2 regions of the Mycobacterium sp. G7A2 genome follow, and region 2 is predicted to be linked to the other one. Evidence: predicted binding sites of a transcription regulator. Region 2 holds the regulator's gene; the other holds the start of a gene.
The links. The regulator LexA, encoded in region 2, represses DNA repair genes until DNA is damaged. The targets are predictions, from matches to a motif close to CGAACANNTGTTCG.

Region 1: cofD (2-phospho-L-lactate transferase) is a predicted target of LexA. The motif match lies at 2,152-2,165, and genes of this name have one in related genera.

The regions. Positions count from the first base shown of each region.
Region 1 is NZ_CP169251.1:4,452,353-4,462,657, reverse strand. It holds gene ACEWX3_RS21135 (coenzyme F420-0:L-glutamate ligase) at 1-940, opposite strand, end outside; gene cofD (2-phospho-L-lactate transferase) at 937-1,923, opposite strand; gene ACEWX3_RS21125 (WhiB family transcriptional regulator) at 2,372-2,641, shown strand; gene ACEWX3_RS21120 (metallopeptidase family protein) at 2,710-3,132, opposite strand; gene ACEWX3_RS21115 (DUF3499 domain-containing protein) at 3,265-3,693, shown strand; gene ACEWX3_RS21110 (phosphomannomutase/phosphoglucomutase) at 3,824-5,215, shown strand; gene ACEWX3_RS21105 (TobH protein) at 5,212-6,321, shown strand; gene manA (mannose-6-phosphate isomerase, class I) at 6,327-7,553, shown strand; gene ACEWX3_RS21095 (FAD-dependent oxidoreductase) at 7,498-8,868, opposite strand; gene ACEWX3_RS21090 (APC family permease) at 8,935-10,305, shown strand, end outside.
Region 2 is NZ_CP169251.1:3,681,903-3,692,207, reverse strand. It holds gene ACEWX3_RS17540 (acyl-CoA dehydrogenase family protein) at 1-459, shown strand, start outside; gene ACEWX3_RS17535 (hypothetical protein) at 620-2,830, shown strand; gene lexA (transcriptional repressor LexA) at 2,841-3,536, opposite strand; gene ACEWX3_RS17525 (LysM peptidoglycan-binding domain-containing protein) at 3,727-4,239, shown strand; gene nrdR (transcriptional regulator NrdR) at 4,403-4,867, shown strand; gene ACEWX3_RS17515 (PhzF family phenazine biosynthesis protein) at 4,887-5,573, opposite strand; gene ACEWX3_RS17510 (alpha/beta fold hydrolase) at 5,610-6,632, opposite strand; gene ACEWX3_RS17505 (proteasome assembly chaperone family protein) at 6,715-7,716, opposite strand; gene sthA (Si-specific NAD(P)(+) transhydrogenase) at 7,903-9,309, opposite strand; gene ACEWX3_RS17495 (DUF4192 domain-containing protein) at 9,492-10,305, shown strand, end outside.

The DNA.
Region 1 (10,305 bases), 770 kb from region 2:
GGTCCTTCATCGCATCCAGCAACGCCAGCCGCACGGCCCGGTCCTGCACCCACACGAACCGCACCGGCCGCGTGTGATGCGGAGCGGGGGCGGTCAGCGCCTCGGCCACCGCGGCCTCGATCACCGCCGGGTCGACGGGTTCGTCGCTGAACTCGCGGACCGAGCGGCGCAGCAGCTGCGCCTGCGAGCGACCGAGCGCGATGGCCTCTTCAGTGCCCAGCCAGAACAGGTCCTCCTCGCCGGCGCGGACCAGCGTGCGCGCCGAGGACCCGTCGTCATGCAGGTGCAGTCCGCGCACCACGGCGACCGGCACGGCTGTCAGCTTGCCCTTCACCAGGTCGGCGGCCGCGGCGATCTCGTCGGCGACCGCGATCTCGGTGACGATCAGCTCGTTGCCGTGCCGATCGTGTTCGCCTGCGTAGCCGTGCAGCACCGTCAACCCGGCCGCGCCGATCGCGACGTCGGTCTGGCCGGTGCGCCAGGCGCGGCCCATCGTGTCGGTGATCACCACACCCACGCGCACGCCGAGTCGCTCACGCAACTCCTGCACCAGCCGTCGCGCGGTGCCGTCGGGATCGACTGGCAACAGCGCCAGTTCGGCGGAGTCGACGTTGGAGCCGTCCACCCCGGCCGCAGCCTGCACCAACCCGAGCGCGTTCTCGGTGATCAGCGTGCGCCCCTTGCGGGCCAGCACCCGCACCGACTCGGCGTCGATCAGCCTGCGCCGCAACGTGTCCCGCAGCTCAGGGTCAGTCGGCGCGTCGACCATCCGGCCCTCACACTTGGAGAGCACCTTGCTGGTCACCACGACCACATCGTCGTCGCGCAGCCACGGCGCCGCGTGTGCGAGCGCCGCGGCCAGATCGTCGCCGGGCCGAAATTCCGGCAGGCCCGCGACGGGAAGAAGTTCCACCCGCGCCGACGTGCCGTGGTCGGTCACGGCCTCACCCCGGCCAGCTCCATGCCGGCGCGCACCATCTCGGCGGTCACCGCCGGCTCGGTCATCAACAACGGCACCGCCCGCACGTCGACACCGGGCACCGTGGCGTGATCGCCTTCGTGGATCAGCCAGCCGTCCAGGATCCCGGTCGACGACCGTGCGCCGTAGTGCGCCGCGACCGCCTCGGAGGTGGTGTCCACCCCGATCAGGTTCAGGCAGGTATCGGCCATGCCGCGCAACGGCTTTCCGGCGACGATGGGGGAGTAGCCGATCACCGGTGCGGGCGTCGTGCGCAGTGCGGCCCGCACGCCGCCGATACCGAGGATGGGCCCGATGCTCACCACCGGGTTCGACGGCGCGATCAACACGATATCGGCGCCCTCGATGGCCTCGGTGACACCCGGCGCTGCGGTCGCCTTGTCGGCGCCGATGAACGCGAAACTGTCCGTGGGCACTTGAGCGCGGTAGCGCACCCACCACTCCTGGAAGTGGATGGCCTTCTTCTCCCCGTCGGCCGGATCGGTGATCACGACGTGAGTTTCGGCACGGTCGTCGCTGACGGGCAGCAACGTCGCACCGGGCTGCCAGCGGGCGCACAACGCCTCGGTGACCGCGGACAACGGATAGCCGGCGCGCAGCATCTGGGTGCGCACCAGATGCGTCGCCAGATCGCGGTCGCCGAGCCCGAACCAGTCCGGCTGCACCCCGTAGGCCGCGAGTTCCTCCTTGGCATGCCAGGTTTCGTCGCGGTGTCCCCAACCCCGTTCCGGGTCGATACCCCCGCCGAGGGTGTACATGCAGGTGTCGAGGTCGGGGCAGATGCGCACCCCGAACATCCACGCGTCGTCACCGATGTTGACCACCGCGGTCAGCTCATGCGGCGATTCGTCACCGCTGCCGAACTGGCCGAGGCCGAGCAGATGCTGCACCCCGAGCAGGAAGCGTGCGCCTCCCACGCCGCCCACCAGTACAGTGACTTTCACACCGAACGAGAGTAGGCGCTGTGCGCCGAAGAGTTTCGCCGGGTGGGTTGCGGAGATCACGGGTGACCCGAACGTGACCGACACGCCATTGCGCGACGCGCCGAATTGATGTCACGGAATGATATGAATTCCTGTTCTAGCGCTTGACCCACGCTGCCTACCCGTGTGTAATCACAGCAGTGTCATTTCGCGGTTGGCCGGCCGGTTCCGGTGTCGCAGACCGAGATTCGATCACTTGTTCGAATTGAGATGGCCGCACCTTCATAGTGGGGCTTATTTTTAAACGGATCTACGAGACCTGGAGGAGGGGAACATGGCATTTGAGCAGGCCGATTTCGGCGATTCGGTCCGGTTCGACAACAGGCTCCTCGGATCGGTGGGGAGTGCTTCGCACATCCAGACCGGACCGATGCCGGCAGAGATCAATGGTCGTCCGCAGCTGAGTCTGGTGCCCAGCAGCAGCACCGACGACTTCTTCGACAACGACACCGAGTCGATCGAAGACCAGTGGCAGGAACGCGCGCTGTGCGCGCAGACCGACCCCGAGGCGTTCTTCCCCGAGAAGGGCGGCTCGACCCGCGAAGCCAAGCGAATCTGCCAGGGCTGCGAGGTGCGCGACGAGTGCCTCGAGTACGCGCTGGCTCACGACGAGCGCTTCGGCATCTGGGGCGGACTCTCCGAGCGGGAGCGTCGTCGCCTCAAGCGCGGCATCATCTAGCCGCCGCGCACGCGCGCAGGCGCTCACCGTGCAACCGAAAGCACGCCGCGCGAGCGCCCGGATCCCTCTCAGTCGTCGTCGATGCTCGGATCGATCACCGACGGTTCGACCCCCAGATAGGTGGCCACCTGAGCCACCAGCAGTTCGTGCAGCAGCTCGGTCAGCTCCAGGGTGTCCTTGGCTCGGCGCTCGATCGGCTTGCGAAACAGCACAATTCGCGCCCGCGTGGCGTTTCCGCGGACATCGACCCCGGCGGGTATCAGCCGGGCCAGCGCAATCGGACCGTCGGCGACCACCTCCGGTGGCCACTGCACGCTGTCCGGATCCTTCGGCGACAGCCGGGGAATCTCGTCGACCGCCACGTCGAGCGTCGCCACCCGGTCCTGCCACCGGCGCTCGATCGGCTCGTAAGCCTCCAGCACCGCCATGTCGAACCGCTCGGCGCGGCTGCGCCAACCCGGAACGCTCGGTGGAAGCAGTGGTCCACGCATCTCGCGGCCCCGCCGCGACCCCCGGTGGTTGCGCCGCGTCACGCAGAAGATCGTAACGGTTGAGAGTCGGCGCGCCCGCGGCTGCGCGTGTCCGCCGCGATGCCGACGACGCTGCACGATAACCTCACGTCCGTGAATGTTCCCCGTCGCTGCTGCCGGCCCGGGTGCCCTCACTACGCGGTCGCGACGCTGACGTTCGTGTACTCCGACTCGACGGCCGTAGTGGGGCCGCTGGCGACCGTGTCCGAGCCGCACTCCTGGGACCTGTGCGTCATGCACGCCGGCCGGATCACCGCGCCGCGCGGCTGGGAGCTGGTCCGCCACGCCGGCCCGCTGCCGTCGCACCCCGATGACGACGACCTGGTCGCCCTGGCCGACGCCGTACGCGAAGGCCGCGAGGGCAGAGGAGCGGGCGGGGGCCCGGTACACGGTTTCACCGGATTCACCGACCCCGTCAGCGGCGCCCAGAGCGGCGCGTTGATGGCACCGCCGACCCGCAAACCCGAGACCAACGGCCGTCGTCGCGGCCATCTGCGCGTTCTGCCCGACCCCACCGACTGACCCGATCCCCGAAATCGCTCCCCAGCAGGGACGTCGCTGATGGAATGCGATTTCGCAATCCCGGGGCGGCCATATTGATGCGCGGCGACGGCTAGGCTGGAACCACCATTCCTGTCGTCCAAGGAGCCCTATGTCCCGGTCCGCCGCGGCGGTGCAGCGCGTGATCAAGGCCTACGACGTTCGTGGGCTCGTGGGTGAGGAAATCGACGACGCATTCGTCCGCGAGGTCGGGGCCTCCTTCGCGCGGTTGATGCGCGACGGTGAGAACTCGACGCAGGTCGTCCTCGGTTACGACATGCGGGCCAGCTCGCCGGTGCTCGCCGCCGCGTTCGCCGAAGGCGTCATGGACCAGGGCCTCGACGTCGTGCGCATCGGCCTCGCCTCCACCGACCAGCTCTACTTCGCCTCCGGCTTGCTGAACTGCCCCGGTGCGATGTTCACCGCCAGCCACAACCCGGCCGCCTACAACGGCATCAAGTTGTGCCGGGCCGGCGCCAAACCGGTCGGCAAGGACACCGGCCTGACCACGATCAGCGACGAGGTCATCGCGGGCGTCCCCGGCTACGACGGCACCCGCGGAACCCTGTCCGACCGCGACGTCCTCGTCGACTACGGGCAGTTCCTGCGCTCGCTGGTCGACGTCGGCAGCCTGCGCCCGCTCAACGTGGCCGTCGACGCCGGCAACGGGATGGCCGGCCACACCACCCCGGCGGTGCTGGGACCCATCCCGTCGATGACGGTCTTCCCGCTGTACTTCGAGCTCGACGGCACCTTCCCCAACCACGAGGCCAACCCGCTGGAACCGGCCAACCTCGTGGATCTGCAGGAGTTCGTCGTGCAGACCGGCGCCGACATCGGCCTGGCATTCGACGGTGACGCCGACCGCTGCTTCGTCGTCGACGAGAAGGGGCAGGCCGTGTCGCCGTCGGCGGTCACCGCGCTGGTCGCCGCCCGCGAACTGAGCCGCGAGATCGGCGCGACGGTCATCCACAACCTGATCACCTCCCGCGCGGTGCCCGAACTGGTCACCGAACGAGGCGGCACGCCGGTGCGTTCGCGGGTCGGCCACTCCTACATCAAGGCACTGATGGCCGAGACCGGCGCCATCTTCGGCGGCGAGCACTCCGCGCACTACTACTTCCGCGACTTCTGGGGCGCCGACTCCGGCATGCTGGCCGCGCTGCACGTGCTCGCCGCGCTCGGCGAACAGGACCGCCCGCTGTCGGACCTGATGGCCGACTACCAGCGCTACGAATCCTCCGGCGAGATCAACTTCACCGTCACCGACGCGCCCGCCGTCGTCGAATCGGTGCTCAAGTCGTTCGGGCCGCGCGTGCACGGCATCGACCACCTCGACGGGGTCACCGTCGACCTCGGCGACGGCAGCTGGTTCAACCTGCGCATGTCCAACACCGAACCGCTGTTGCGACTCAACGTCGAAGCGTTGACCGCCGAAGGTGTCAGCGGGCTCGTCGACGAGATCGGCGGCTACATCCGCGCCGGCACCAGGGAATTGACGTGAGCACGCCGGCCTCGGCCGCTGTGGTGGACCTCGACGACGCCGAGGGCCTGCTCGAAGCCGACCGGATGGGGTTGCTGCGCGCCGCCTCGATGGCCGGCGCGCAGGTGCGGGCCACCGCCGCCGCCCTCGACGAGGGTGACCTCGACGCGGTGGCCTCGGACTCTCCGCCGCGCACCATCGTGTGGATGGCCGGGCGCGGCAACGCCCACACCGCGGGCACCATGCTGGCCGCGATCCTCGGCGGATCGGTCGGCGCCCCGTTCGTCGTCGTGTCCGAGCCACCCATGTGGATCGGTGCCCTCGACGTCCTGATCCTCGCCGGCGACGACCCGGGCGAACCCGCGCTGGTCTCCGCTGCGGCCACCGGTGTGCGCCGCGGTGCGCGCGTCGTCGTCATCGCGCCGTATGAAGGCCCGCTGCGCGACGCCACCTCCGGCCGCTCGGTCGCGCTGCCCCCGCGGGTGCCGATGCCCGACGACTTCACCCTGACCCGCTACCTGGCCGCCGGCCTGGCGGTCGTGCAGGTGATCACGCCCGGCGCGCAGGCCGATTTGGCCACGCTGGCCGACCAACTCGACGACGAAGCGCTGCACAACAGCGCCGCGCGCGACCTGTTCACCAACCCGGCCAAAGTGCTCGCCGAGCAGATGGCGGGTTACGACGTCGTCTTCGCCGGCGACTGCGCGGCCACCCTCGCGCTGGCGCGTCATGCCGCGACGGTGATGCTGCGCGTCGCCCACCAGACCGTCGCCGCCGTCGACCTGGCCGATGTGCTGGTCGCGATCGGCACCGGGTGGGGCCGCGGGCCTTCATCCGACAGCGACGAGCTGTCCATCTTCCACGACGAGCAGATCGACGGACCGCGACCGGCGCGCACCCGCACCTTCGTGCTGGCATCCGACGCGCAGCGGCCCGAGATCTCCGCGCGGCTCAGGGGTTTCGACGACATCAAGGTCGTCAACGCCAACGACGTCCCGGACGTCGTGATGGCGGGGGGAGATCGGGAGGTGCCGGCCACCGCGCCGGGACGTCTCGAACAACAATTAGCGCTGCTGGCGGTCCGCCTCGAAATGGCGGCGGTCTACCTGCGGCTGGTTCGAGGTTGAGGTAAGTGCATCTGCTGAGGGGAGCGGTCCGGACCTATGCATGGGGTTCGCGAACCGCGATTGCCGATTTCACCGGGGCGCCCAGTCCCACACCGCATCCGGAGGCCGAACTGTGGTTCGGTGCCCACCCGGGCGACCCGGCGTGGCTGCAGGACGACGACACCGAGCGCTCACTGCTCGACGCGCTGCGCGCCGATCCGGAAAGCGAACTCGGGCCGGCGGTGCGCGGCCGATTCGGTGACACGCTGCCGTTCCTGGTGAAGGTGCTGGCCGCCGACGAGCCGCTGTCGCTGCAGGCCCATCCGAGCAGCGAGCAGGCACTCGAGGGCTTCACCCGCGAAGAACGCATGGGCATCCCGATCACCGCGCCCACCCGCAACTACCGCGACCGCAGCCACAAACCCGAAATCCTCGTCGCTCTGGACCAGTTCGAGGCGCTCGCCGGATTCCGGCCCGTCGCGCGCACCGTCGAGCTGATGCGTGCGTTGGGCGTCGCCGACCTCGACCCGTTCATCGGTCTGCTCGACGGACAGTCCGACGGCGACGGATTGCGCGCACTGTTCACCACGTGGATCACGTTCCCGCAGCCCGACCTCGATGTACTGGTGCCCGCGGTGATCGACGGGGCGATCGACTACGTGCGTTCGGGGGCAACCGAATTCGAGCGGGAAGCCAAGACGGTGCTCGAGCTGGGTGAACGCTACCCCGGTGACGCCGGCGTGCTGTGTTCGCTGTTGCTCAACCGGCTGTCGCTGGCGCCGGGCGAGGCGATCTACCTGCCCGCGGGCAACCTGCACGCCTACCTGCACGGGATCGGCGTCGAGGTGATGGCCAACTCCGACAACGTGCTGCGCGGCGGGCTGACCCCCAAGCACGTCGACGTGCCCGAACTGCTGCGCGTGCTGGACTTCACCCCCGCCGAGGACGTCGTGGTCCGGCCCGAATCATGTTCCGACGGAGAGGAACTCGTCTACCGCACGCCGGCGCCGGAGTTCGCGGTGTCGGTGTTGCGCATCGACGAGGGCAACCTCGGCCACGAGATCGACGCGCCCACCCGCCACGACGGACCGCAGATCCTGCTGTGCGCCGAGGGTGCGGTCACCGTGCACGCCAAGACCCGCTCGGTGGTGCTGGAACGCGGCAAGGCGGCCTGGGTTGCCGCCGACGACGGACCGATCAGGCTGAGCGCGCAGGAGCCGACCCGGCTGTTCCGGGTGACCGTCGGGATCTAGACCGCCGCTCCTGCATCCACAGCCGCATGTTGTGGCGCACCGTGCGGCCCACCAGCTTCGCCGACGGCACCATGTAGAGGCTGTCGAGCAGGCTGAACCGGCGCAGAAACCATTCCGCGAGAACAGGATCGGACTCCGCAGCACCCAGGAACTGGTCGAACAGCGAGCCCACCGGGCGGTACCACCACGGCATCGGGCCCTCGGCCCGGTGCAGGATCAGATCGCCGATCGCGTTCATCGTCCACACCGGCCACGTCGTCTTGGTGGTGGCGGTCAGAAACGTCGTGGCCAGCTCGTCGGCCGGGCCCTGCAGCGCGCGGCGCAGATGCCCGGCCTGCAGCGACGTCATCGTCATGCCCTGCCCGAACGTCGGATTGAAGCTCACCACTGCGTCCCCGAACGGCAGGATGCCCGGCGGGAAGCGGTCGAGTTCGTCGAACCGCCGCCACCGACTCGCCGGATACTTGTGCACCGCGACCTCACCCACGGGCTGCGCCTGCTGCACCGCCGCGCTGAGATGAGCCGGCAACAGTTCCTCGGCCAAGGCCTGCATCCCCGCGAAATCCTCTGGCGGAGGCACTTTCCCGACCCCGAACGTCGTCATCGTCCAGACGTCGTCCTCGTAGTAGAGCATGCCCAGCCCCAGCGGCTGCTCCCGCGACGCGCCCGCCACCACGACCTTCTCCCGGACCAGATCCTCTGGGATGGTGAGCCGGTGAGTGGCGTAGCCGATGCCGACCGCGACGCTGTCCTCGCGCGGCCGCTCGAACCCCCACTGGGGCAGCCAGGCCGGCAGCCGGGTGCCGCGACCCGTCGCGTCGATGACCAGATCGGCGTCGACGACCTCGCCGTCAGCGGTGCGCACCCCGGTCACCCGGTGCCCGTCGAAGACCGGCTCGTCGACGCCACGCTGCTGCACCGTGACGTTGGACAGGGCGGTGACCCGGCTGCGGATCTGCCACTCCAGATGCGGTCGGCTCGGCACGTAGGCAGTGAACTCGTCCTGCAGGCGGTGCTGGGTGCCCAGCACATGACCGGCCGCCCCGAAATGGATGCAGTCGGGCCGGTTCTCCAAGATCGGCACCCCGTCGGCCACCATGTCGGCCAGCAGCCCGGGGAACAGCGACTCCAACTCCTCGGCGCCGCGCGCCATCAACAGGTGCACGTGGCGGTCCTGCGGCGTGGCAGCGCGGCTGGCCGGTTCCGCCGGCAGGTCGTCACGCTCGAACACCGTCACCCGGTCAGCGAACTCCGCCAGCACTTTGGCGGCGCACAACCCGCCGATGCTGGCGCCTATCACCACTGCGTGTCTCATTGGACCCATCGGATCACACGCTAGTGGGTACATTCCGCTGAAACGATGACGAAAAGGGGACGGTCGATGGTTCAGGAACCGGTGACGCAGACCGTGGGGCGATGGCGGACCAAGTCCGTCGAGCAGTCGATCGCCGACACCGACGAACCCAGCACAAAGCTCCGCAAGGACCTGAACTGGTGGGATCTGACCGTCTTCGGGGTGTCGGTGGTGATCGGCGCCGGCATCTTCACCATCACCGCCTCGACCGCCGGCAACATCACCGGACCGGCGATCTCGATCTCGTTCATCATCGCCGCGATCTCCTGCGGGCTGGCCGCACTGTGCTACGCCGAATTCGCCTCCACCGTGCCGGTGGCCGGCAGCGCCTACACGTTCTCCTATGCGACGTTCGGTGAGTTCATCGCCTGGATCATCGGCTGGGATCTGATCCTGGAGTTCGCCGTCGCCGCGGCGGTGGTCGCCAAGGGCTGGTCCAGCTACCTGGGCACCGTGTTCGGGTTCGCCGGCGGATCTGCCGAAGTGTTTGGGCTGCAACTGGATTGGGGCGCGCTGCTGATCATCGCGTTCGTCACCGCCATCCTGGCCTGGGGCACCAAACTGTCCGCCGGGGTCAGCCTGGCCATCACCGCCGTCAAGGTGGGGGTGGTGCTGCTGGTGGTCGCCGTCGGCGCCTTCTACATCAAGACCGAGAACTACTCGCCGTTCATCCCGCCCGCCGAGGCAGGGGAGGGCGGCACCGGCACCGAGCAGTCGCTGTTCTCGCTGCTCACCGGCGCCGAAGGCAGCCACTACGGCTGGTACGGGCTGCTGGCCGGCGCCTCGATCGTGTTCTTCGCGTTCATCGGCTTCGACATCGTCGCGACCACCGCCGAGGAGACCAAACAGCCGCAGCGCGACATTCCCCGCGGCATCCTGGCCTCGCTGGGCATCGTCACCGTGCTCTACGTCGCCGTGGCGATCGTGCTGTCGGGGATGGTCAGCTACACCCAGCTGCGCGACGCCGAAACGCAGAACCTGGCCACCGCGTTCGCGCTGAACGGCGTGGACTGGGCGGCCAAGGTGATCTCGATCGGCGCGCTGGCGGGCCTGACCACGGTCGTCATCGTGTTGGTGCTCGGCCAGACCCGGGTGCTGTTCGCGATGTCGCGCGACGGGCTGATGCCCACACAGCTGGCCAAGACCGGGCGGCACGGCACGCCGGTGCGCATCACGCTGATCGTCGGCCTGGTCGTCGCCGTGACTGCGACGGTGTTCCCGATCGACAAGCTCGAGGAGATGGTCAACATCGGCACGCTGTTCGCGTTCGTGCTGGTGTCGGCCGGGGTGATCGTGCTGCGCCGGACGCGACCCGACCTGAAGCGCGGGTTCCGGGTGCCGTGGGTGCCGGTGCTGCCGATCCTGGCGATCATCGCGTGCCTGTGGCTGATGCTGAAC
Region 2 (10,305 bases):
GAAGGGCAGGGGTTCATCTACCTGATGCAGAACCTGCCCCAGGAACGCATCAGCATCGCGATCATGGCGGCGGCGGCAATGGAGGCCGTGCTGGACCAGACGCTCCAGTACACCAAGGAGCGCAAGGCCTTCGGCAAACCCATCGGCAGCCAGCAGAACAGCCGCTTCCTGCTGGCCGAACTGTCCACCGAGGCCACGCTCGTGCGCATCATGGTCGACGAATTCATCCGGCTCCACCTCGATGAGAAGCTCACCGTCGAGCAAGCCGCGATGGCCAAGTGGTACTCCACCGAAAAGCAGGTTCACCTGATCGACCGGTGTCTGCAACTGCACGGTGGATACGGGTACATGCGCGAGTACGACGTCGCCCGCGCGTTCCTGGACGCGCGGGTGCAGACGATCTACGGCGGCACCACCGAGATCATGAAGGAGATCATCGGCCGCAGTCTCGGCGTCTGAGCAGGTCGGAAACACGGCAGATTCTTGTGCTGGACCGGCGAGGTGGCTTGGTTATCGGGGTCTGCTGACGCACAGTGAACGGACGCGGTAACTTTCTCAGAATTTCTCGAGGGACGCACCGAGGACTTCGAGACACCGTCGCCGACCGCGGGGAGGATCAATGAGCCGGCAGCCGCTGGTGCGCCTACGAATGCTCGGTCGTGCGACGATCGCGGTGGTGGGGGTCGCTACGGCCTTCCTGCTGGCACCCGTCGCCGCCGCCCAGCCCGAAGCCGAGGCCGATGGCGCCATCACTGCGGCGTGGCAGGCCAGCGGTGGTGATACCGGTCCGCTGGGAGCGAGAACCGGCGGCGTCTACCCGGCCGGCGACGGGTTCGCGCAGAACTTCGTCTCCGGTGTCATGTTCTTCACCCCCCAGACGGGGGCGCACTACATGCAGGGCGCCATTCTGGAGAAGTACGAGTCGCTGGGCGGCGCCGCCGACAGCGACCTTGGCTTCCCCACGATCGACGAGGGGCCCGGGCTGGCTCCGGGCAGCCGTAACAGCACGTTCAGCGCGCCGGACAACCCGGTGATCTTCTGGACCCCCGAGCACGGAGCCCGCGTGGTGCGGGGGCCCATCAACGCCGCATGGGACCAACTGGGTGGATCGACCGGTGCGCTGGGCGTGCCCGTCGACGATGCCACCTACGACGGATCAGTGGTCAGTCAGGATTTCGCCAGCGGAGCGCTGTCGTACGACTCCAGCACCAAGACCTTCACCACCGAGCCGCCGGAGCTGGCCGACCAACTGACCGATGTGGCCGTCCCCGACGACCCGGTTTCGGCGATCAACGCAGCGCGCCGCGCCGCCGGCGGTCCGCTGGGCCCGCTGGGAGAGGCCCAGGGCGAGCCCTACGAGATCGGCGACGACGGCTGGGGCCAGGACTTCGTCAACGGCAAGATCTTCTACACCCCGGAGACCGGTGCGAACGTGGTGACCGGACAGGTCCTGGCGAAATACGAGAGTGTGGGCGGTCCGCAGGGTGATCTCGGGTTCCCGGTGACCAGCGAGAGGGACGGTGGGCTGGAGCCGGCAAGCCGGATGAGCCAATTCGCCGCCGACGACGACCCGGTCATCTTCTGGACTCCCGACTACGGCGCTGTGATCGTGCGCGGCCCGTTGAACGCGGCGTGGCAGGAACTCGGCGGAGCGACCGGGGAGCTGGGCGCCCCGGTGGCCGATCAGACCCAGGACGGCGACGTCATCACCCAGCGGTTCGCCAACGGATCCATCTCGTGGAACACCGCCTCAGGTCAGTTCAGCACCGACCCGGCGAGCTTGGCCTCGCAGTTGGCCGGCTTGGAGGTGCCGGGCCAGGAAGCCCCCGCTGCCACTGCGACACCGCAGGCCTCCGACGCCGACGAGGGCACCGGATTCCGGTGGAGCTGGTGGTGGTTGCTGGCCATCGTCCCGATCCTGCTACTGGTCGCGGTGGTGGCCTTCGCGGTGATGCGGAACCGCCGCCGTGACGACTCGCCCGGATTCGCCGACGAAGAGGACGACGACGCCAGGTATGTGGCCGCGCCCGCCGGTGAGCGGCGAGACGACGGGTACGGCGGCGAGGACGAGTTGTTCGGCGACCTGTACGCCCGCGAAGGGTTGGGATCGCTGACCGCGGCACCCGTGTCGTCGGAGAGCGCCCACGATGTCTCGACCCCGCTGAGCTTCTGGAGTACCGCCGGGGCGGCGCGCCCCGACGATGCCGAGCAGGAGGATCCCGACGCCGTCGACACTGCGCCGACGATGATCCACACCCCCGACGAGATTGCACCGCCTGGCGAGGTGGCGACCCCTGACGAGCCGGACGCGTACGAACACGTTCCCGCACCTGCCGTCGCGGCGGAGTCCGATTTCGATGACGAGTACGACGAGGACTTCGATGACGAGTACGACGACTTCGCCGGGGGGGACGCGATCGGCGAGCCCGAGGCGAGCGACGAAGCAGACGCGGTCAACCACGCCGACGCGGTCAACCACGCCGACGCGCGCTACGAGGCGGACGCCGTGGGCGGCCCCGAACCGGCGGCGGATCGCGAGTTCTACGCCGACGAGGTGCCCCCGCCGGGGCCCGTCTTCGAGCGTGATCCGTTGACCGATACCGGTCGGCACGCGCGGATCGACATCGACGAGCCGTCTCCCCTGGGAACAGCGCTGCACATGGGGCTCGATGATCCACGCGAAGTGCCGGGCGGCTACCCGGTGAAGGCAGACACCCGATCGGGTCTGTACTGGGTGCCTGACAGCCCCGAGTACGGCGACGTGGTCGCCGAAATCTATTTCGCCAGTGAGGAGATGGCGCGCACGATGGGTTTCGTGCGCGCCGGATAGGTCCGCCTCGTCACACCTTGCGGATGACGGTCACGACTTTGCCGAGGACCGCGGCGTCATTGCCCGGGATGGGCTCGAACGCCGGGTTGTGCGGAAGCAGCCACACCTGGCCGCGGGTTCGTTTGAAGGTCTTCACCGTGGCCTCACCGTCGATCATCGCCGCGACGATGTCGCCGTTGTCGGCGACGTTCTGCTGACGGACGACCACCCAGTCGCCGTCGCAGATGGCCGCGTCGATCATCGACTCGCCGACCACCTTGAGCAGGAACAGCGAACCTTCCCCGACCAGTTCCCGGGGCAGGGGGAACACGTCCTCGACGGCTTCCTCGGCCAGGATCGGGCCACCGGCAGCGATGCGACCCAGCACCGGGACGAACGTCGGTTCCGGGAGCGAATCGGAACCGGCCACGTCGGTGGTGACGACCGGTGTCGCCGCGTCGTCGGCACCCCGTACGTCCACTGCGCGGGGGCGATTGGGATCGCGGCGCAGATACCCCTTGCGCTCCAGGGTGCGCAGCTGGTGGGCCACCGATGAGGTGGAGGTCAACCCGACCGCGTCGCCGATCTCTCGGATGCTGGGTGGATAGCCGCGGGTGGTCACCGATGTCCGGATCACGTCCAGGATGGTGCGCTGACGGTCGGTCAGGCTGGTGTCGCGGTCACGGGGTGCCTCGGTGCCGGCCGTGCTGTCGCTGTCGTCGCTCATGTGCCCGAATCTAGACCGTCACGGCGACAGAATCAAACATGTGTTCGACGCGTGTCGGGCCCGCGGAACTTGTCGGTGGGGTGGCCTAGCGTTCGCAACGGTTCGATCACATGTTCTATCCATCGAACACATGATCGACTATCGTTCGAACACAAGAGCGAATCCGAACCGCGAGGGAAGGGCAGTGAAGATGACGATCACCCCGGAGTACGACACCTGGAGCCGTCTGGAGGCCGGGCCCGCGTACGAGGCGACGTGGCGACCGGCCGGCCATGCCACGCCCCGTGAAGTGCCGGGTGCGTTCCGTCCGCGCCGACGCGCGGTCTCCGCGCACCGTACGCGCCGCCCCGCCGGGTCGGCGATGCGGTACCGGGGCACCGGAGTGCTGCTGTCGCGGGCCTCGCATCGGCCGCGGCCCATCACGCCCTTCACCACGGTGCTGTTGGCGGTCGTCGCCGGCGCGATCACACTGTGGCTCGGCCTGGTCGCCCAGGCCGGGGGCGTCGTGGGCGAGACCGCCGAGGCTCCGCCGAGCCGGCTGGCAGTGGTGCAGGTGCAGGCGGGGGAGTCGTTGCAGCAGATCGCCCAGCGAGTGTCGCCGGACGCCCCGGTGTCGGAGGTCGTCGACCGTATCCGGCAATTGAACGAGCTGGAGTCGGTTGCCGTCGACGCCGGTCAGACCCTCATCGCCCCGGTCGGTTGAGGGGGAACTCGCCATGACTGGCACCTGGCGCCGCCGTGACGCGCCGCTGCCGGCTCGTACTCGCTGCATGACCGCCGGTCCGGTGGCGGGCCGACCAACTCGGGCGCAGGTAGTCTCGATGGGGTCCGAAGTGGTTGTCCGTCGGTGTGGCGAAGGAGCGGTGATGCACTGTCCGTTCTGTCGTCATCCTGATTCGCGGGTGGTCGACTCGCGTGAGGCTGACGAGGGCCAGGCGATCCGGCGACGCCGTGCGTGCCCGGAGTGCGGGCGGCGATTCACGACGGTCGAAACAGCGGTTCTCGCCGTCGTCAAGCGCAGTGGTGTCACCGAGCCGTTCAGCCGCGAGAAGGTCATCAGAGGTGTGCGGCGCGCCTGTCAGGGCCGCCAGGTCGACGACGACGCCCTGAACCTGTTGGCCCAGCAGGTCGAGGACGCGGTGCGCGCGACGGGTTCGCCGGAGGTCCCCAGCAACGAGGTCGGCCTGGCGATCCTCGGCCCGCTGCGCGATCTGGACGAAGTGGCCTACCTGAGGTTCGCATCGGTGTATCGCTCGTTCTCCTCGGCTGAGGACTTCGAGCGGGAGATCCAGGCGCTGCGGGCGCATCGGAAGGTCCCGGCGCCGGGCTGACCCAACTGTGGTGGGCCCGTCAGTCGATCTGACGGACGTGGTCCTCGACGACGCGGCCGGCCACCTTGACCCACCCCTCTGGGGTCCATGTGGTTTTGATGACCGATCCTCGACCCTGGACGATGGTGAGATCTCGGCTCAGATATTCAGTCATGCGGACTGCGGCAGCGCCGGTGGCCTCGTCCTCGGTGATGCCGAGGCGGGGCGCGAACATCCTCGATCTGATCGACCCGGCTTCCCGGTCGATCCAGGTCCACAGATAATGCTCGGCGTCGTCGCTGTAGTCCTCGGGATCGGCGGCCGACAGTTCGTCGGCGGTGGCGAAGTCGTAGATGGAGAACGCGGGAGCCCACTCCGCGCGGGCGCTGACCGACGCGAGTTCGCCTTCGTAACCGATCTGCACGATCCCGGCGGGCACCTGCAATGTCTTGACCGGCGTACCGCGTTGGTGCAGCCACCACGCCGCGCCGACGGTCGGGTGTCCGGCGAACGGCAGCTCGGTCGTCGGAGTGTGGATGTGCGCCTGGGTGGTGTGCGTTCCTGCCGCCGGCATGGTCACGAAAATGGTTTCGCTGTAACCCAACTCGGTGGCCAGCCGCTGCCGGTCGGCGGGCTCGACGCTGGCGGCGTCGATCACGCCGAGGAGATTCCCGTATCTGCCGTCTTCGTCGGTGAACACGCGCAGCACTGTCACGTCGATCGCCATGGTGCCGACTCTACGTGGCCGCACCACGGCGTAACGTCAGGTTGCGCTGCGTTCGTCGGCACCCATGGCGTCGAGCACGGCGACACGGGTTCCCACCGAACCCGAGATCGATGTCTCGCTGATGCCGGCGCGCAACAACTCGCGCAGGTAGTCCTGGTCGTAGACGGCGGGATCGGTGCTGTCGATGAACTGTTCGACCACCTCGACGAATCGGTCTGGATCATCGTGGAACGGGAAATGGCCGGAGCCCTGGAAGATCTCCAGCTGCGACCCCGGCATCGCCGCGTGCGCCATCTCGGCGTGACTGACCGGGATCACCGAGTCGTGACTACCCCAGATCAGTTGCACGGGAACCGATTGCGTCAGATAGCAGCGGTCGAGCATGGTGACGACCTGACCGCGCCAGTCGACCACGGCGCGCAGGGTGCGCGCGAACGCCGACGAGGCGGTGGGCTCGGGCAGATCGGAGAGAATGCGCAGGGCCTCGTGGATGTCCCTGCCCGCGCGGGTGGAGCCCAACAGAGCGCCACTGCAGCGTCCGACGGCCTGCAGCGCGGGAAGCACCAGCGGCAACCGCAGCAGCGCCAGGGCCTCGCTACCCATCGGCATCGCTGCGACGCGCAGCGCGAGGTTGACATCTTTGGTGACTCCGCCGGCACCCACCAGGATCAGCCGGTTCACCAGCTGCGGAAACTGGTAAGCGAACTGCATGGCGACGCCGCCACCGAGCGAGTGCCCCACCACGGTCACGCTGTCGACGTCCAGCACACTGAGCAGATCGCGCATGCCGTTGGCGTAGGCAGCCACGGAGTAGTCGGCGCGTGGTTTGTCGGACCTGCCGTGGCCGAGGAGGTCGGGGGCGATCACGGTGAACCGTTGAGCAAGCTTGGTCTGCACCGTGCTCCACGTCGTCGAGTTGTCGCCGATGCCGTGGATGAGCAGGATCGCCGGACCCGAGCCGGCCACCCGAAAAGCCCGGCGATAACCGTGAATGGTGCGGAACTGCAGCGTCGGCGTGAGCTCGCGCACCGAGCGCAGGTTCGGCTTGCGCTCGGTCATCGGTGGCACCCGATCGTCACGGTCATGTCGCCCACTTCATCGTCGGGACCGGCGTGCGGCACGAAGTCCGAGGAGTGATCCGCTAACTGTTGTCGCGGGGGTCGTCCTTGTCCTTCCGGTACCTCTCGTCGGCCTGCTGGGCGAGGAAACGCTCGAACTCGGCGCCGATCTCCTCACCGCTTGGCAATTCCTCGTCGCGCGCCAGCAGAGACCGGTTCTCCTGAGCGGCAACGAACGCATCGTACTGGCGCTCCAGGGCCTCCACCACTTGGGCGACCTCGGAACTGGCTGCCACCTGCTCGTTGATCTTGTCGAACACCTCGGCGGCGGCACGGGTGAGCGCATCGGTCGGGATCTGCAGAGAGGCACTTCGAGCAACCTCTGACAGCAACGTCTCGGCGGCGGCAGGAAAATCGGTCTGGGCCAGATAGTGCGGAACGTGGACGGTGAATCCCACCACTTCGTGGCCGTGCTGGGCCATCCGGAACTCGAGCAGGTTCGACGCGCTGCCGGGCACCTGCACCTCGCCCACCCACGGCTGATGGTCGGCGATGAGTTCTTTGTCGTTGGAGTGTGCGGTCAAGGTCATCGGACGCGTGTGCGGCACCGCCATGGGGATCGAACCCAGCCCGATCACCCGGCGCACCCCGAGCCGCTCCGACAGCAGCCGCACGGCGGTGATGAAGCGCTCCCACTTCAGGTCGGGCTCCATGCCGGTCAGCAGCAGAAACGGTGTACCGACCCGGTCGTGCAACGCATACAGGTTGAGCTCGGGCTCTTCGTAGGCGGTGAAGTGGTCGGTCTTGAACGTCATCAGCGGGCGCCGGGACCGGTAGTCGAGCAACTCGTCGATCGCGAACGAGGCCACCAGCTCGGTGTCCAGGGTGTCCTTGAGGTGCTGTGCGGACAACCGGATCGCATGGCCGGCGTCGGAGAACCCCTCGAGCGCATGGATCAGCACCGGTCCGCGACCGTCCGGTGAGGACAGCTGCGGGGCCGGGAACTCGAGCTCGTACATGCCGGTCTGCTCGGGTTGATACTGCTGACCCGGTTCCTGGCCATGGTCTTGTGCGTTGTCAGCCATCTTTCTCGCCTCCTCGTCGCGACGTCATCGCGACAGTGGTCTGTCGTGGTCGACCGTGCCCCTCCAGTGTCTCGCACGTCGTGGGTCACGCCACGGGGGTACCCGCCATGTCACCTGTTTGTTCGAACGTGCACACGCCGATGTGACATTCCTGCCGCAGGCGCTACCTAGGTGCGAGGGTTCGGGTCAGCTGCGGAATTGGTGCAGCGCGCGCAGCTTGTTCATCACGTCCAGCGCGGCGACCTTGTAGGCCTCGGAGAACGTCGGATAGTTGAACACCGCGTCGACGAGATACTCGACGGTTCCGCCGCAGCCCATGACCGCCTGGCCGATGTGCACCATCTCGGTGGCGCTGGTACCGAAGATGTGGACACCGAGCAGGCGGAGGTCTTCGGTCGAGACCAGCAGCTTGAGCATCCCGTAGGAGTCTCCGGCGATCTGGCCGCGAGCCAGCTCACGGTATCGCGACACCCCGACCTCGTAGGGGATGGCGCTGTTGGTCAATTCGACCTCGGTGGCGCCGACGTAGGAGACTTCGGGGATCGAGTAGATGCCGATGGGCTGTAGCTCGGTCATGCCTTTGCAGGGTTCGCCGAATGCGTGGTAGGCCGCGAGCCTGCCCTGGTCCATCGACGTGGCAGCCAGGGCTGGGAACCCGATGACGTCGCCGACGGCATAGATGTGGTCGACCTTGGTCTGGAAGTTGTCGTCGACGAACACCCGGCCCCGGTTGTCGGCCTCGAGGCCCGCGTTGGGCAGATCGAGGTGGTCGGTCTGGCCCTGGCGCCCCGCGGAGTACATCACGGTCTCGGCGGGGATCTGCTTGCCGCTGGCCAGCGTCGTGACGGTGCCCGCGGCCCCGACGTCGACCGCGGTGACCTCTTCGCCGAACCGGAACGTGACCGCGAGGTCGCGCAGGTGGAATTTCAGCGACTCGATGATCTCGGGATCGCAGAACTCGAGCATGTTGGTGCGTTTCTCGACCACCGTGACCTTGGTGCCCAGGGCCGCGAACATCGAGGCGTACTCGATACCGATCACTCCGGCCCCGACCACCACCATCGAGGTCGGCAGGATCTTCAGATCGAGGATTCCGTCGGAGTCCAGGACTCGTTCCTCGTCGAACTCGACCCCGGCCGGGCGGGCGGGTTTGGTGCCGGTGGCGATGACGACGTACTGCGCTGTGACGGTCGTGCGTTCCCCGCGGTGAGGTTCTTCGACCAGCACCGTGTGCGGGTCGAGAAACCGGCCGTGCCCCTCGATCAGGTCGATGCGGTTGCGGATGAGCTGGGAGCGCACGACGTCGACTTCCTTGCCGATGACGTGCGTGGTGCGGGCCAGCAGGTCCGCCGGGGTGATCTTGTCCTTGACGCGGTAGCTCGCCCCGTACAGTTCACGCTGGTTCATCCCGGTCAGGTAGACGACGGCCTCGCGCAGAGTCTTCGACGGGATGGTGCCGGTGTTGACGCAGACGCCGCCCAGCATCCGCCCGCGTTCGACCACGGCCACCGACTTGCCGAGCTTGGCCGCGGCGATGGCGGCCTTCTGTCCGCCCGGTCCCGAACCGATCACGACGAGGTCGTACTCCAGCATCGAAGCCATGGGTAAGGTCTACGCCGGTTACTGACACCTCGCATGTCGGCGCACGTCAACAACTGGTGAACACCCGCAGGCAGCGCCGGCGGTTCATCCCCAATCGCGTGTTCATCCCCAGTTCGGCCGCGGCAAGTCGCTGTCGCGGCCGGTTCGTCGGAAGCAGTTGCCAGGTTGGCCATATGGCCACCACATCACGCTTCGGATGCCCCCTCGACAATCCCGATCTCATGATCGCGTCGCTGCCCGCGGTGTTGGGCTTCGTGCCCGAGAAGTCACTGGTACTCGTCACCGCCGCCGACGGCGAAATGGGCGCGGTGCTACGCATCGACCTACCCGACGGTGACACCGGACCACTGTTCGAGCTCGCCGAGGTGGCAGCTGTTGCCGAGCCCGACGTTGCGGTCGCGATCATCGTCGACGGCGAGGGTGCCGGCTGCCGGATGTGCGCCGAGGACTATCGGGAGTGGACCCAACTGCTCACCGAGGAACTCGCCGAAAGGCACGTCGAACTGATCGCCGCGCACGTCGTGGACGTGGTCGATGCCGGCGGCCGGTGGTACTGCGCAGACGGCTGCGGCCGTTCCGGGCGGGTGGCGGATCCGACCGCATCGCCGCTGGCGCTGGCCGCAGTGCTGGACGGGCGACGGCTCTACGCACGGCGCGCCGACCTGGTGGCTGTCGTCGCGCCCACCGAGCCCGACCGCGCAGCCGGACTGGCGCGACTGCTCGACAAGGCTGACGGCGTCGAGCGTTGCGACATCGGAAGCCGCATCGAGTTCGCCTTGGCGAGCGCGGCGCAGGTCGCCGCCGGGTCGGCGTTGAGTGACGAGGACCTGGTCCGGTTGGGGACGTCGCTGACTCATCCGCAGGTCCGTGACACGCTCTACGCCCTGGCGGTGGGCGACGGTGCCGGACCGGCTGAATCCCTGTGGGCGGAACTCGCGCGACGGCTACCCGGCCCGTGGCGGGCCGAAGCGCTTGTGCTGCTGGCTT